4 regions of the Lysinibacillus sp. CTST325 genome follow, and region 3 is predicted to be linked to each of the others. Evidence: riboswitches for the same ligand, from Rfam matches in the RefSeq annotation. Region 3 holds a riboswitch; each other region holds the start of a gene.
What was found. Region 3 has a riboswitch for cobalamin ahead of nikA (nickel ABC transporter substrate-binding protein). Riboswitches for the same ligand answer to the same signal wherever they lie in the genome.

Region 1 (4,219 bases), 400 kb from region 3:
GAACGGAAATCAATCCCACGCTATTATAAAAAATTTAAAGAAAAGAGGAAATGGGATGGATCGACAAAGATTGATAAAATTGACGCTCACTGCTATGGTAGCGGCAATTTGTGCAGTAGGTGCAGTTATTAAAATTCCAATATTTATTTCAACTGCTGCGCTTGACTCTGCACCTGCATTGTTGAGCGTTGTATTTTTATCTCCAGTATTAGCTGGAGTTGCGGGAGTCATTGGGCATTTTATCTCAGCCTTAACTACTGGATTTCCATATGGGCCTCTACATATTATTATCGCAGTAGAAATGTTTATTGTTGTATGGGTCTTTGGGGTCATGCATAAAAAAGGAATGCATTTCTGGAAATGGCCTGTGGCACTTGTTTTAAATGGCGTTGTGGCACCTTTACCATTTTACTTTATCATTAGTCCGGCATTTTACTGGGCGGCACTGACTAGTCTTCCATTGGCAACACTCATAAACCTAGTGATCGTTGCAATTGTGATGCCAATTTTGTCGAATGTGTTTGGGCGTAAAGAAGGTCGAGTACATTGAGAAATGCAATAAAAATAGGTGAGCTGTTTGCTACAACAGATAATGCCGCGGCGATTGGTGAAAAACCACAAGATGTTGTGTCTGCCCCAGACCAACTAACGGCATACTTCACGGCGCGTGTTACTTTTTTAGAGCAGCTTGCTGCAAATGCTTTACCAAGCCATATTTTACTCGCTAATTTTTCAGGGGATGCTGCATGGTCTCGTTATGTTGCAGGCATTCAGCAGGTTTTTGATGAGGCTGGTCTTAGTTGTCCGCCGATAGATGGTAGTACAGAGTCCAATATGGCGACTGTACAATCAGGATTGTCTATAACGATGCTAGGTGAGCAGCAAAAACACGCAGCAACTAAGCATGAACAGCTTAGTTGGTACACCTATGGACTACCGCTTGTAGGCAATGAAATCCTTGCACAGCCTGAAGATGTCGCACAGCTGCAACCTATTTTTCAGGCGTGGAAAGAGGGAATCGTGCAGCAAGTATGGCCAGTTGGATCAAAAGGTCTACAAGCCGAATTTACTCGGCTTTTTGGTGAACAACAGGTCAAAAGTTCGTTAGATGTTGAGAAATCGGCTGGTCCATGTGCAGTAGTTTTGCTAGGAATACAGCCTGAAAAAGAGCAGCTAGCACAAAAAAAATTTCCTAGAAATTTTGAAAAACTACGTAAAACTGCATTGTAATTGGGCTTGCTTCGAGAAAATGTCGCACTTTATAACGTGCAAGGGGCAAAACGCCTATTGCAACAATAAACACAATATGTTAGATTTGTTTAGGAGTTAAAACACAATATATAGTATTTTGGACGAGCGGTACCAATATGGTTTAAAAGGGAATTCGGAAAAAGAGTCATCTTAAGCCGAAGCTGTCCCCGCAACTGTAAGTGCTGACAAATGATGAGTAGGCCACTGTGAAGAACGGGAAGGTTATCATTTGGAGGAAGCATGAGCCAGGAGACCTGCCGATATGTTCAAGACAGCAACACATTCTTCGGGGATTGAGAAGTGGAGGCGAGAGATTTGTTCACTTCTTTGTGTGCATGTCCTTCATTTCCATTTCCGATTTTACTGCGATCACGTAACCGATAGATGTTGCGTGATCGCTTTTTGTGTTGCTGGAGAAGGAAAGGGAGAGAATGTGTACATGACAATTCAAATCGAACAGCAAATTGCTAAGCTAAAGAAAAATTACACGGAGGATGAACTCGAAAGTTTTGTAAGATTATCGGATCGATGGCTACGAAAAAACGACAATGCGACATTTGAAGCATGGGCGGATGCGATGATTTTACAAACGCTTAGCTTAATTGATGAGGAGGAGCCATACTGGACATTTGTCGCAGCTCAAGTTTATTTAGAAAAACTGTATGATCAATTTGCAACGCGTCGTGGTGTCTCAGTGAAAGATGTTTATAAGGTTTTTCCAGAACATTTAGCACACTATACAGAAGCTGGTTTGTATCATGAAAGTTTAACAACAAAGTATAGTGAGCAGGAGCTTCAGGAACTCGCTTCTTATCTAGAATCAAGTCGTGATGAGTTGTTTACGTATATTGGTTTAAAAACATTAATGGACCGCTATGTAGTCCGTGATTACACGAAAACACCAGTGGAATTACCGCAGGAACGATGGATGGTCATTGCAATGACTCTGATGCAGGATGAAACAGAAAATCGTTTAGAGAAAGTCCGTGAATCTTACTGGGCAATGAGTAATTTATATATGACTGTTGCCACACCGACATTATCGAATGCAGGTAAAACACATGGACAGCTATCTAGTTGCTTTATCGATACAGTAGATGATAGTTTACAAAGCATTTATGACACGAATACAGATGTCGCAACATTATCGAAGTACGGCGGTGGTATTGGTGTTTATATGGGTAAAATTCGTAGCCGAGGCTCATCTATTAAAGGTTTTAAAGGTGCATCAAGTGGCGTTTTACCATGGATTAAACAGCTTAATAATACAGCGGTTTCAGTCGATCAGCTTGGGCAACGACAAGGAGCTATTGCTGTCTATCTAGATGTTTGGCATAAAGACGTCTTTACGTTTTTAGATTTACGCTTAAACAATGGGGATGAACGTCTACGTGCCCATGATATTTTCACAGGGCTATGCTTACCGGATATATTTATGGAAACTGTTGAGGCACGTGGGGATTGGCATTTATTTGACCCGCATGAAGTACGAGAGGTTATGGGCTACTCACTAGAAGATTTCTACGATGAGAAAAAGGGTGACGGTTCTTTCCGTACTAAATATGAGGAATGTATCGCGAATCCATTGTTAAGTCGTGAAGTCGTACCAGCCATTGATATTATGAAGCGTATTATGCGCTCACAGCTAGAAACAGGCGTGCCGTTTATGTTCTATCGTGATGAAGTAAATCGTATGAATCCGAATAAGCATGAAGGGATGATTTACTCAAGCAATTTGTGTTAATAGTAGCACCTTCAATCAGAAATGGTTGTCGAAAACTCCGTTAAACGGGGAAAGTCACAATGTGATAACCCACCGTGCTAAATCTTTTGATTAAATTAATTAATCAAAAGTAAAAGCCTAACGACTATCGAAAGCATAGCTCATTGAAAAATATGAGTGAAGAAGCGAGTAGAGTACCCCTCAAGCGAGGCCCTATAAAATGGGATAATTCATAAAGGGAAAAGCGGAGCATCCTACAGGTAGAGCTGAGGATGATGATATAGTCTCCTCTGTATAGTGATATACAGCAGTTCAAAAGAGAACGGATTAGGTTTAGCGAACCTAGTTGAAGAAAAAGGACAGAGATATTCCAAAATATGTCAGCGACTGAATTCGAATCTATTACCCTAGAAGATGATGTCATCGTAACACGTCGCAAGCCTGGAGATTTCGTTGTATGTAACTTATCATCTATTAATTTAGGTAGAGCTGTACCGGCTGGCGTTCTAGAACGATTAATCCCAGTTCAAGTACGTATGTTAGATAACGTTATTGCTCTAAATACAATTCCAGTAAAACAAGCAGAGCGTACGAACCTACGCTACCGTGGTATTGGACTTGGCACATTTGGCTGGCACCATTTATTAGCTTTGAAAGAAATTCAATGGGAGTCTGAGGAAGCTGTAGAGTTTGCGGACAAGCTATATGAGGAAATTGCGTATTTAACGATTCGTGCTTCTAACGATTTGGCATGTGAAAAAGGAGCTTACCCATTATTTGAAGGCTCAGATTGGCATACGGGTGCGTATTTTGACAAACGTGGCTATGACAGTCATAAATGGAACGCGTTACGCGCCGCGGTTGCTGAAAAAGGGATGCGTAACGGCTATGTAATGGCAGTTGCACCGAACTCATCAACATCTATTTTAGCAGGCAGTACGGCTACGATTGATCCAATCTTCCAAAAGAGTTATTCAGAAGAGAAGAAGGATTACAAAATTCCAGTAACAGTACCTGATCTATCACCTGTGACGACTTGGTATTATAAATCTGCTTATTTCATCGATCAAAATTGGACAATTAAACAAAATGCTGCACGAGCACGTCATATCGACCAAGGCATTTCACTTAATTTATACGTTCAAAATACGATTAAGGCGAAAGATTTACTAGCATTGCATATGAATGCTTGGGCGAGCGGTGTGAAAACGACTTATTATGTGCGCTCAACGTCTGTAGAATTGC
Region 2 (4,219 bases), on a different contig from region 3:
TGGCTTGGGAGGTTTTTAGTATCGTCGGAACAATCGCCTTTGCTATTTCCGGGGCAATAATTGCAATGGAGGAAGAATACGATTTATTCGGTGTATATATACTCGGTATCGTAACTGCTTTTGGTGGTGGAGCTATACGAAATCTACTCATTGGTTTACCTGTAACAACATTGTGGGGTCAAGATATGATGTTTCAAATTGCCATTGCAGCCATCACAATTTTTTTCTTATTTCCACATCGACTCATTCAACACTGGCATCGCTGGGGCAATTTCACTGATGCTATTGGATTATCGGCATTTGCGATTCAAGGTGCCCTTTATGCTGTGAAGCTCGACATGCCTATTAGTGCCGTTATTGTAGCTGCTGTCTTAACAGGATCAGGTGGTGGAATTATTCGCGATTTATTAGCTAGACGACAACCTTTAGTCCTCCGTGATGAAATCTATGGTGTTTGGGCAGCAATAGCCGGGCTTATCATCGGACTTCAACTATTTACAGGGGATATCTTTTTATATGTATTATTTGGTGTGATCACAGTACTAAGAATACTTTCATATATGAGGAAATGGCGTTTACCGTTACGGAAGTTGAATCGAGCATAGTTATACTGTTGCATAAAAACAAGCCCAAATATCAGATTTGGGCTTGTTTTGAATTTTAAATTTAATTCCTTATTTATCACAAACTCCGTGCATCCACAGCAGCGACTAAAGTTAATTTTTCAACAGCAACATAGCTTCTTCTAAAGTAGTCATATTTTTCATCATAGAGCAAGCTGCGTCCAAAATAGGAAAGGCTAAAGCTGCACCAGAACCCTCACCTAATCGCATATTCATTTGCAGCATCGGTTCAATTCCGAGCATTTCAGCTGCAATTTTTGCACCTGGTTCTTCAGAGGCATGTGAAGGAATGACATAGTCTTTTACGTTTGGTTCGAGTTCGTATGCAATAAGAGCAGCAATAGTAGAAATAAAGCCATCAATAACAACTGGTTTACGATGTGCGGCGGCAGCAAGTATCACTCCTGCCATAGCGCCTATTTCTAATCCACCGACTTTTGAGAGAATATCTATAGCATCATGACGATTTGGTTTGTTTAATGCAATAGCGTTGTGAATGACCTTTACTTTATGTGCTATTCCCCCTGGTCCAACACCTGCACCGAAGCCTGTCACTTCTTTCGGATGACATTCGCGAAGAACCGATAATATGGCAGCACTCGGTGTTGTATTACCGATACCCATTTCACCTGTCCCGAGTACATTTATCCCTTTTTTAATTTCTTCCGTAGCTACTTCAATTCCTACTTCAATAGATTGAATGGCTTCTTCCCTTGACATAGCAGGACCTTTTGCCATATTGTCCGTGCCATATTTAATCTTTTTTAAGATGACACCAGCATCGTTCGGAATATCCTCTTTTACACCAACGTCCACTGTGACAATTTTAGCATCTGTGATTTTTGCGATAGCACAGACACCAGTTCCGCCTCTAGGAAAATTTAATGTTTGGAAGACCGTCACATTTTGTGGATTCGGTGTCACTCCTTCATCACAGACACCATGATCCGCGGCACAGACAATAATTGCTTTATTATCAATTGCAGGATATAGTTCACCTGTAATACCAGATAGTTGCACAGCTAGAGTTTCCAGCTTTCCCAGACTACTAGGTGGCTTGCAAAGTGCATCTATGCGTTCTCTTGCCTGCCCCATCATTTTGTGGTCGGCACTTTGAATGTTGTGGATCGTTTGTTGTAATAATTGCATGAAAATTTCCCCTTTCTTTTTTGCCCTCGTTACTCGAAGAATGATTTTGAGAAAAAAATAAAAAGCCTGTAGTTTATCCATAACAAATAAACTACAGACTTTTCCATCGTCTATATAATACGAAGCAGATAGGCAGGTCTCCTGGCTCAATTTCAACATTTCATAGAACCTTCCCAGAACGATGCTAGTGGCATTCTCTATGAAACTCCCTTTTTACAGTGGTGGGACCGCTAAAGCTTTTCACTTTATTCCCTATTCTCCCGCAGTGGGCACCTAACGCTTTTATGCAATTACTTTAAATCTACGGCAAAGCGCTCATTGTGTCAACATTTTAAATTTTCAAGCTTCATTGTTATTTAAGTAAATAAATATGCTTAATTATTCATATTTAAAAACTTTAACACAAAATACTAAAGTAATTACTGCTATAGCAGTTAATACTGATAATTCAGTCAGATAAGTGTTGAGATTTTGTGTCTCGAAGATCAGTGTTTTTCTAATAGCTTCAATAATATAATTAAGTGGATTAATATAAACAAATGGCATTAGAAATTTTGGCCACACATCGCTCGGGAAGAAAGTACCACCTAAAAAAATGAAAACTAGATTTGAAAGATTCCCCATAGTTGTGGCATTTTTTGCGTTATTAGCGTAAATTCCGATTATTAAACCGATGGCTAATAAGCTAAGACCACCCATTAATAACAATGGAATTAATAAAAGAGTATAAATTGAATTAAAATTTAATTGAACATTAAAAATGAAAACACTAATGCCCAAAATAATAACTGTTTGTATAGCCATAATGAAAAGCTGTGTACTGAAAATAGATACCATTATTTTTGATGTAGAGATTGGAGTAACTTTAATTTTTTTAAAAATACCCCTTTCCCTATACGAAGCAATCATAACGGGTAAAGCTATAAGACCTATAGCTCCATAAGCCATCCCTAGAATACCAGGGAAAATATAGGACATATATGACATACCCTCTCTTGCAGCGTCTTTCCCTGCTGTACCCATTAAAGCCATCATTAGAATAGGGAACACCGTACTCATAATAACCGCTTGTTTATTTCTTATTTCCATTTTGAAAAATATAGAAGATAAATTAACAAAACTATTCATAATTTCAAAACACTTCCAGTCATATTTAAGAATACATCTTCTAAATTTGCTTTTTGAATATTAATGCTCGTTGTTGTTATTCTTTTTTCATCTTCTAATTTATTTATATAATCTAACGTTTTTCTAATATCCTTCGTGTATAAGTAGAAATAGTCATCTTCTTTTTTAATCTTATCTACTGTCGAACAACTTTCTAAATACTGGACAGAAGAATCTACTATTAAACCTATTTTAATAACCGAGTTTAAATTAGCATTTTTAATAATTTCTTCAGGTTTTCCTACTGTATAAATACTCCCATCGTTTATAAAACATACATTATCACAGAGTGCTTCTACTTCTTCCATATAATGTGTCGTTAGGATTATTGTTGTCCCTTCTTTTCTAATATCCTTAATAATATGCCACAAATCTTTTCTAGAGTTTGGATCTAAACCAGTTGTTGGTTCATCCAAAAACAAGACCTGTGGTTTATTGAGAATACTTAATGCTATACTTATTCTTTGTTTTTGCCCGCCAGAAAGTTTATTAACGTAAGCTCTTTTATGTTCTTGCATATTGACTTTTTTTAATAAGTCTTCAATTTCTTTTTCAGTAATCTCCATATTGTATAATGTGGCGAAAAATTCGAACAATTCATCCACCTTAATATGATCAAAATAGGAGTTTGACTGAAATTGTACACCTATAAGTGGTTTAATTTTATCTCCATCTTTTGTAACATCTAAACCATTGACAGTTATGGTGCCAGTGAATCCATTTTTAACTCCTTGTATACATTCTAATAAAGTTGTTTTTCCAGCTCCGTTTGGTCCTAGTAACCCAAACACTTCATTGTGGTTTATCGTTAAATTAATATTTTTCAATATTTGTTTATTTAAGGTATACGAAAAACTCAAATCTTTTATTGATATTGCTTCATTCAATTAGAACACCTCAATTATGATAGAATGATTCGCTTCATTGTTGCATGATTTAACTTTTCATTTATAAATGCTTGCATGTCTTTAATATCAATATTATCAAGAACTTGAAGCATTTCATCTAATGATAAATGATGCCTTTCAATAACCCGCTCATTACCTAAAAATAATAAAAAATCCTTATCATTTTCTAATATCTTGTAAATTTTATGCTGTAAAAACTTTTTGCTTTTCTCTAAATATTTATTCATAATGTTAATTTCTTTACTGTCTATATTCATCTTTTCATTAATATGTAAGATGAGTGATTCTAAATCTTCTTGTTCAGTAATAAATTGGACTTGCAAAATACTTTCATATTTAAAATGAAAAGGTAAGCACACGATAAAATACACA
Region 3 (4,219 bases):
TCTCAAAACATGGCGTACAAGGATCACAGAGTTTTTTAATCCTCTTAGCTGCGCGTATTGAACATAATGCTGTTGTAATTCTTCAATGATGGCTGTACGGATAAACTGCACGAACAGTCCAATTGTCTGTAAAGCTAATGCGAGTGCAGGTAAAACTAAATGAGCTAGTGTGCCCTTTCCATTTGTCGGGAAGATCCCTAATTTCAAACTAAATACATATAGTAGTAAAAAACCTAACCAAAAAGTTGGAATGGATACACTCATGATAGTCAATAGTCGAATTATTTTATCGATGATGGAATGCTTATACAAGGCACTTATGATCCCTAATGGCATACTTACTCCTAAAATCAACACAAATGCAGCAACAGCTAATTCAATGGTTGCAGGTAATTTAGCGAATAGCTCATGTGCCACGGGCAATTTACTAACAAAAGATGTCCCAAAATCTAAATGCAAAACGCCTTTTATCCATAGCAAATATTGAATAAAAAAAGATTTGTCTGTTCCAAGTTCTTCACGCAATGCTTGAATGGCTTCTGCTGTTGGCGCAACTCTCGCCAATCTAAGAATGACCTCAGCGGGCTCTACTGGAACGAAACGAATAAATACAAAGGTCAAGATGGATACGCCCAATAATACAAACGGCAATGTTAAAATTCTTTTTAAACAAAACATCCATGTCGATTCATACATGCTGTCACTTCCTACTCAATCCTATGATAAAGAGAGAGCTGTCTTTAATCGACATACTCTCTCTTTTACAATTATTTTTCTTTTTCCATTTGTGCATATGGAATATCATATTCAGATGCACGTGGAGCAAAATTTTTCATATATGGCTGATAAATCACGTTATTTGTTTCGTAAGATATAGGATAGAATAGTGCTTGGTCATGGAACTTTGTTAAAATATCCGTATAAAGTTGCACTCGCTCTTTTTCATCTGTACCTACTAATAATTGATGAATTTTAGTATCGATTTCTTTGGCATTTGGTAAGCCTAATTTCGCTTCATAGACACCATTAGCGTTTGGTGTAGCTGATTCATTAGCAAAGCTATGTGGATCTGTTGGTGGTCCATTTGTACGCCAGAAATTTATATCGACCTGATTATCCATTAATTTTTGCAAACCTACCATCACATCTGCGCCTTCTAAATTCAATTGTACCCCTATTTTTGCTAGTTCACCTTGCATTAGTTCCGCCATAGGTTTTTGTATCGCATCTGTTGCAATGTAGATTAAATCTAATGTTAGTGGCTGTCCGTTTTTAGAGCGAATTTTTTCACCCTTCTGTAGCGTCCATCCCGCTTCATCTAGCAATTGTTGCGCTTTTTTCGGATTATATAAAATTGGAGCTAAATCAATATTGGCATAAGGCACAGCATCCCAAAATAGTGTATTGGCCACTTTTTCAGTACCATGTGTAATACTGTCAACCATTTGCTCCTTATTGATTGCATATTGAATCGCTTGACGTACCTTTAATTCTACTAACGGACCTGACTGTGTATTAAACAGTAAAGCACGCGTAGACAAAGGTTCAGACGTAGCCGTTTTATATTTCCCACTATCTTTTAAAAACGTATAGTTATCTAAACTAATGATGCCGCGACCATATATTAAATCTAATTCTTCGTTTTCAAAGGCCAACGAAATAGATTCTGAATCAGGGATAATTTTTACTTTTATTTGTTCTACAAGAGGTTTTTCTCCCCAGTAGTTTTCGTTGCGACTAAATAAAGCATATTCATCCTTTTTGTAATCTGTTAATACCCATGGGCCTGTCCCAATAGGCGCTTTAATTGAATCTTGCGTCGCATCACCTTCAGGGAATCCATTATCACCTAAAAAGCGGAAAGGTCTTACAAAGGCAAGTTCGTTTAACACAGGATAATAAGGTTCATCCAATTGCAAACGAATTGTAAAGTCATCCACTTTCACAACCTCTTTAATATGATTGACCATGCCCATCCAAGAATGCATATCACGATTAGCTAAAACTGCATGAAAGTTACGAATCACATTGTCTGCATTAAAAGCCGTTCCATCAGAATACTTGACATCTTTTCTCAAATGGAAAACATAAGACGTTTTATCCTTTGAGATATCCCAACTTTCTGCTAGTTTCGGCGTAATTGTTCCATCATCGTTATATTCAACCAATGATTCATAGACCATTGCTTGTGCTGTCATTTGATTTGGTAAATATGTATGGGGATTTAATGGACCAACATCTAATGGCCATCCAATCGTTATCATTTTTTCGTCTGTCTGTTGTTTCGATGCTGTCTCTTCCTTTTCAGTGCTTGTACAGCCAGTGAGTAAACTGAACATCAAAATAAGTGTGAAAGGAAGTAAATACTTTGTCAATCTCATTTTCTGTCTCCTATCTTTGTTTGTGGTGCACTAAATGGAGAATCTACTGATTGATAGAAGGCATAAAAAAACCTTATTCCAAAAGAATAAGGACAGAATAACTTACTATGAGCAAGCACCCATCCATCTCCCTATCTTTCGTAGATCATCAATGAATCTCCTTACAAGCAGGCATTCTGGCTCATGAATCATGATTTTGCTTCACCTTCCCAAGTAATCACTCAGTGGTAATCGAAACAAAACTCCTCATTTACAGCTGCGGGACAGCATGGGATTTACACCCATTTTCCTTTTAATTGAATGAAAGCTTATTTCACTCAAACTTGTAATGGTTGCTATGAAATTAGTATTAAACATAACATGCTCTAATGTTCGCGTCAATTTTATTTTCTGAATATAATAAAAACCTGCTAGTAATGACTAACACAACAAGGCCAGGTATCTTACTCTGGCCTCGTTTACCTTCTTTTTATGTTTAGTCACGCTTTCTTCAATGAAAACAGCGTATAGATCGTATCAATTTCATGGGATTCTTCCAAAACCCACGAGGATGACGAAAAAATTGATTATACAAATGATTTAACGAGTGTTGGTACTTCTCCTTACCCTAAAAAAGAGTTTTTACAAATAATTTTATGCTTATTAAAGATAAGGAGAGAAATGTTACCCTACTATTAGTGATAGGTTGGAATAGTGACCAAACAAAAATGAATGCAGTGGGCTTTAATGCTTCAACAGGAGAATACATTAAGCCTAATTAAGTTTAATTCCTTATTCTGAGCTAACAAGGCCTTTAGTGAAATAAGGAGGATCGAAATCAATCTTTTTTTATTCAAAGCGTGATTTCTTATATGTAAAAAAATAAGACTTTTAAATTGATAAATTCAAAATGCACAAACAAAGCCAACTTCTTAGCATACAAGAAATTGGCTTTCGTTTTTTCGAAATTCGCTAAACATGGGATATATATCATTTGGTTGGCGAGACCCCAAACGGTAACCCACATTAATAAAATATGAATTGTTCACCTAATTGTTTATTTTAAATAATAATTGAATGTACATTCTCTACTACTAAGTTATCTGCCATTTGCTTTAATACCGTTAGCTTTTACATCAAAGCCCATTTCCTCGTTCACATCCCTACGAGCTGCATGGATGATGTTTTCACCATATTCAATACGTCCACCGGGAAAGTTCACCCACTAATGTCAGTAGGTTTATTTTCTTTTATTAAAGATTTCGTCATCTTTAAATAATGATACATTCACTACTTAATTTGATAAATTCATCCACATCGTTAATGCATAATTCAATTCCTTTTTTCCAAAAAGTTTCCGAAGTGATATCTTCACCTAAATGTTTCATCACTAAATCTTCTGTGCACATACTCCCTGAATCGCGAAGCAAATCTAAATAACATCTTTCGAATTCTTTACCTTCTTCTTTTGCCTTTGCAAATAAACTCAATGCAAACAAATATCCGAATGAATATGGAAAATTATAAAAAGGAGATTGTGTAATATAATAATGTGGTGTCCATATCCATGAATGCACTGAAGGATTATCAAGAGAACCATCATATCCTTCATCTATTGCTTCTTGCATAATTTCGTTTAAGCGTGAGGATGAAACAATTCCTTCTTTACGTTCTTCATAAAATTTCTTTTCAAATAAAAACCTAGAATGAATATTCATGAAATTCATGACACTACGCTTTAATTTCTCATCAAGTAAAAATAATTTTTCATTAGTAGATTTAGCTTTTTGCATTGCCGCATCTAATATAATCATCTCTGAAAATGTTGAAGCAGTTTCAGCAATGCTCATTGGATATTG
Region 4 (4,219 bases), on a different contig from region 3:
AAGCATGCTTATCTCTATATTATAGAACAATTCGATATAATACCAATTTTCGAACTAGGAAATACCATACGCTACTTCGAACGATGAGGGGGGGATTTCAGCGATACTTTATTGAGGAGGAGGTGGCGACCGTATTACCTGATCACTTTTTCATCATAGCTGAGCACTTATCCACTTCTCCCGATCACTTCTTCATCAAAGCGGAGCAGTTATCCACTCCACCCTTCACTTTTTCTTCAAAGCGGAGTAGTTTTCCACTCTACCCGACCACTTTTTCTCCAAAGCGGAGCAGGGCCAAGGAATCTTCATAGTAAATCTCTCACTACCAGATAATTACCCATCAAAAAAGCTGCCCATAAAGGACAGCTCCAAAATACTCTTTTTCAATATAGACTATTTAAATAACTCAGGGTATGTTGCTTTTGCTACTAACTCAACAGCTTCGCCAATACGTGGACCTGGACGGTTTGAGATATCAGTATCTATAGAATAAACCGCTTTATTTTGAATGGCAGGAATTGAATTCCATCCATCACGAGAAAGAATTTCTGCCGCTGAATTTTCCACATAGTTTACTGTTGTTAAAATGACTTCTGGATTTTTCGCTATGATATCTTCCTCAGATACCTTTGCCCAGCTTTCAAGGTCAGCAAAAACGTTGTTAACATGTGCCGCATTTAAAATCTCTTGTTGGAATGTACCAGAACCAGCTGTATAGATGTCTGGCTTTGGACTAATTTCTAAGTAGATATTTTTTGGTTTTTTCACATCTTTAACTTTTGCTTGGACTTCCGCAATTTTAGCTTTAATATCTACATTTAACTTGTCGCCTTTATCTTTGATTCCCATAACTGTAGCGATTTGTTCGATATCCCCATAAACATCATCAAATGATTTAGCTGATTGAATCGCAAACACTTTAATACCCGCATCTTCGAGACCTTTTAAGGCATTTAAATTTTCTTCATCGCCTCCAGTTGTATAGGCAATAACGACATCTGGCTTTAGGGCTAAAATACGCTCACTATTGAATGTTGTAGAACTAGAGACGCGCTCAATTTTTTGTGCTTCTTCTGGATACGTATCATACTCAGTTGCACCAACGATTTTATCACCCACACCTAGAGCAAATAAAATTTCTGTATTACTCGGTTGTAATGAAACAATAGTTTTAGGTGCAGCATCAAACTCTACCTCTACTCCACGGTCATCCTTAACTTTATAGCTAGTTTTCTCAACTTGTTGATCTTCCTTAGAAGTAGCTTCTTTATTAGTATCCTCTTTCGTGCCACAGCCAACTAATACTAGTGCCAGCATCAACACAGAAAGCCATTGTAGCTTAAACATTTTTTTCATTTCATTGTTTCTCCTTTTTCTTTTTCATCGGGTATGACTTACTAATAAACGGTATTTCAGCAATACCAGCATGCTGATTCATATAGACAGCCATTACAAAAAAGACATTGGCTAGTAATCCTAAATAATCAAAGAGAATAGCTGGTACTTCCCGTTCTTCAGATACTTTGTGTAAAACGCGATATGATTTTTTCGCCTCACTACGGCATAAATGTAATGAAGTAGCAGCCCCTGTCCCTTGTGGTAATACAAAGTTTTGTATTTCTTCTTTAACATAGCTAACGTAGAAATCATAGCGATCACTTAGCCAAGTCAAATCATCTTCGGTTACCGCCAATTTACCTCGGACTGAGCCATTCACATGGTAAGCCATTGGTAAAATAGCTAATAAATCACCTGCTACTACCTCTACCGTTTCCTTTTTTACCGCTCCCAAAGCGACGCCAATATGTGTTGTAAGGCTATCTGTTCGAATTTCAAAATCTACTGTTGATGCCTTTTCACGCATAAACGGATAACAAGAATAACGTGCATCTTTTTTCAAATCTAAGTCCCCGCTTTCCTTCGTGAAAAATTCTTACTTTATCAATCTCGCCTAAGCGTAATTGTAGCTGTCGCTACAGAAAACATTTGCCGCTGTCGCGCAGATAAACAATGTGTCCGAAGGCTTTATCTTCATTTGAATGAAGATAAACACCCTCCCTAGCATTCCATCAGGTGAATTATACGTGTACATAAAAAAACGTTGTTCCCACTCATAAGGAAACAACGAAAATAACATAAATAGTGTCGTATAGACACGACATAGCCTATGTAATTGCCGCATTTTCTCCTAGCTTCCGAAGAGTTATCATACGTTCAAACAAAGGTCGGTCTCCTGGCTTGTACAGTTCACTACATTCAATCACGTTGTGAGTCATAAAATAACCTTCCCATCAGATATTTCGACAGTGGTGTATCTTTATGATTCCTGTACTTACAGTTGCGGAAACAGCTTCGGTTTTTCACCGAATTCCCGATTATGCTATAATTCAGCACCCTTATTCTGCAAGAATTATTCACTTGTTAAGCAGTTTAACATAGATTAATAGGAAAAAATAGCTGTGGAATAGAATACACAAATACGATGGATAAAAATCATGCAGGTATTACCTTATGCACGCGGATGTTTTCATTGCCCCCACGGGTATTTCTCATGCTCGTGCAGGTATTAGTTATACTTCATAGATTGATGTTATAAAGGCTATCTCTACGAAAGAAATTGCGTAAAAACAGCTATTTTACTACTTTTAACGGATGGCATTCTTATATTTCTTTTTGTATTTAACATCTTCTTCTTCTTCAATTAAGCGCTGTGCAATCTCTAGTAGTTTCGGGTCTTTCGTTGCATCGAATAGCTTTTTAAAAGATACAATAATATCATAGCGTATCAATGTCGGGTGCTTTTCGTCTATGCATATTTGAAATCTTTTCGCCAAATATGACACGACTAAATCTCTTTGGACCTGCCCTGCTAAACCTATTCTCCAAATTGCCTGCAAAGTATGCCTCGCAGTTTCTGTTTTTTCATCATACGTTACTGCCCAAATCTTTAAGAAGTCCTCTAATACCCTTTCTTCAGGATCACTTTTTGCTGCCAATGCGCATAAAAATTGTGCAGCACTTGCACGCACATGCCCATTTTTGTATGTAAGAGCCTGAACAAGTTGTTCCCAAACTGAATATGTCCAATCAACTGGTTCCTGCATAATTTTCATTAATTCTTCGTATGATTTGTATTGAATATCACGGTCATGCTCTGTTAAATTACTAAAAAGTTGCAAAATCTCTTTTTCCATGATTCATCCCTACCTTTATTGTTTCAGAACGCAAAAATGGCAAACTTGTAAGTATTATTCTAATTTCTATCATTCATTACTTTACTACTACGAAACTAAAGTCACAAACACTTTTAATTTCACAGTAAGATCCCTAATTGTTATATTTCAAAATTATCAGAAATGAGTATCAATATGCAAGGAAACATTTCTTTCAGCTATAAAAGACACATTTTTTATGATTGGAATTGGCCTTCTACGAATCCAAGTGAAATACGCTATAACGATGACAATCATTATAGCGATAATTGATGCTATACCTTTCATCGGCTCTATTTCCATTTTAGTAACTGGTAATATGATAGTAAATATATCTACTTATGTAAATTTATTCATCCTAGATGTTATTTTACTCATTATTCATCGAGTAGTCGAGCCTAAATTAATGGATAACTATACCGGGATGATAGGTTTACTCGCAGAATCTTGAATACCGTCAAATATTAAAAAAGGTCATCTTTGTAATTTTTTTTACAAAGATGACCTTTTTGCTATTTAAATCGTCTATATAATAGTAGGGCTTATTGAATACGACCGAAGCCTACTAAATATTGATTCCACCAATCAAGTGATTCAATGACAACACCTTTATTTTGAGCATCGATCATCGTGTTATTCCCTAAGTAAATACCAACATGCGCTATGCCTGAACCATAGCTGAAGAATACTAGGTCACCTACACGTGCTTCACTTGCTGAAATACGTTGTGTTGCTAAATATTGTTGTGATGCTGTACGTGGTAAAGATACACCAGCTTGTTTGTAAGACCATTGTACAAGACCTGAACAGTCAAATCCTGTTGATGGGTTACTGCCGCCCCAAACATAGCTACGACCTAAGAATTGCTTTGCAGTTGAAATTGCATCACCTGAAGATGCAGTACCCGAACCAGAACCAACAACGACTTTTTGTGATGATTTTTCATTGTTCGCTTTGGCACTATTGCTAGCGTTGCTAGTATTACTGTTATTATTGTTACCATTATT

Region 1: linked by a shared signal. The riboswitch ahead of ACYQ73_RS09040 (ribonucleotide reductase N-terminal alpha domain-containing protein) and the one ahead of nikA (nickel ABC transporter substrate-binding protein) in region 3 are both predicted to bind cobalamin.
Region 2: linked by a shared signal. The riboswitch ahead of cobT (nicotinate-nucleotide--dimethylbenzimidazole phosphoribosyltransferase) and the one ahead of nikA (nickel ABC transporter substrate-binding protein) in region 3 are both predicted to bind cobalamin.
Region 4: linked by a shared signal. The riboswitch ahead of ACYQ73_RS19545 (hypothetical protein) and the one ahead of nikA (nickel ABC transporter substrate-binding protein) in region 3 are both predicted to bind cobalamin.

What each region holds. Positions count from the first base shown of each region.
Region 1 is NZ_BAAFHO010000002.1:697,520-701,738, reverse strand. It holds gene ACYQ73_RS09050 (ECF transporter S component) at 56-550, shown strand; gene ACYQ73_RS09045 (hypothetical protein) at 547-1,230, shown strand; cobalamin riboswitch at 1,341-1,528, shown strand; partial or broken gene ACYQ73_RS09040 (ribonucleotide reductase N-terminal alpha domain-containing protein) at 1,691-2,992, shown strand; partial or broken gene ACYQ73_RS09035 (ribonucleoside-diphosphate reductase subunit alpha) at 3,334-4,219, shown strand, end outside.
Region 2 is NZ_BAAFHO010000001.1:458,952-463,170, forward strand. It holds gene ACYQ73_RS02375 (trimeric intracellular cation channel family protein) at 1-605, shown strand, start outside; gene cobT (nicotinate-nucleotide--dimethylbenzimidazole phosphoribosyltransferase) at 717-1,772, opposite strand; cobalamin riboswitch at 1,887-2,064, opposite strand; gene ACYQ73_RS02385 (ABC transporter permease) at 2,151-2,900, opposite strand; gene ACYQ73_RS02390 (ABC transporter ATP-binding protein) at 2,897-3,826, opposite strand; gene ACYQ73_RS02395 (hypothetical protein) at 3,841-4,219, opposite strand, start outside.
Region 3 is NZ_BAAFHO010000002.1:298,425-302,643, forward strand. It holds gene nikB (nickel ABC transporter permease) at 1-696, opposite strand, end outside; gene nikA (nickel ABC transporter substrate-binding protein) at 768-2,381, opposite strand; cobalamin riboswitch at 2,531-2,723, opposite strand; gene ACYQ73_RS06885 (hypothetical protein) at 3,017-3,142, shown strand; gene ACYQ73_RS06890 (NUDIX domain-containing protein) at 3,460-3,582, opposite strand; gene ACYQ73_RS06895 (M3 family oligoendopeptidase) at 3,632-4,219, opposite strand, start outside.
Region 4 is NZ_BAAFHO010000010.1:57,721-61,939, reverse strand. It holds gene ACYQ73_RS19550 (ABC transporter substrate-binding protein) at 394-1,356, opposite strand; gene ACYQ73_RS19545 (hypothetical protein) at 1,358-1,900, opposite strand; cobalamin riboswitch at 2,207-2,414, opposite strand; gene ACYQ73_RS19540 (hypothetical protein) at 2,646-3,194, opposite strand; gene ACYQ73_RS19535 (hypothetical protein) at 3,412-3,663, shown strand; gene ACYQ73_RS19530 (C40 family peptidase) at 3,755-4,219, opposite strand, start outside.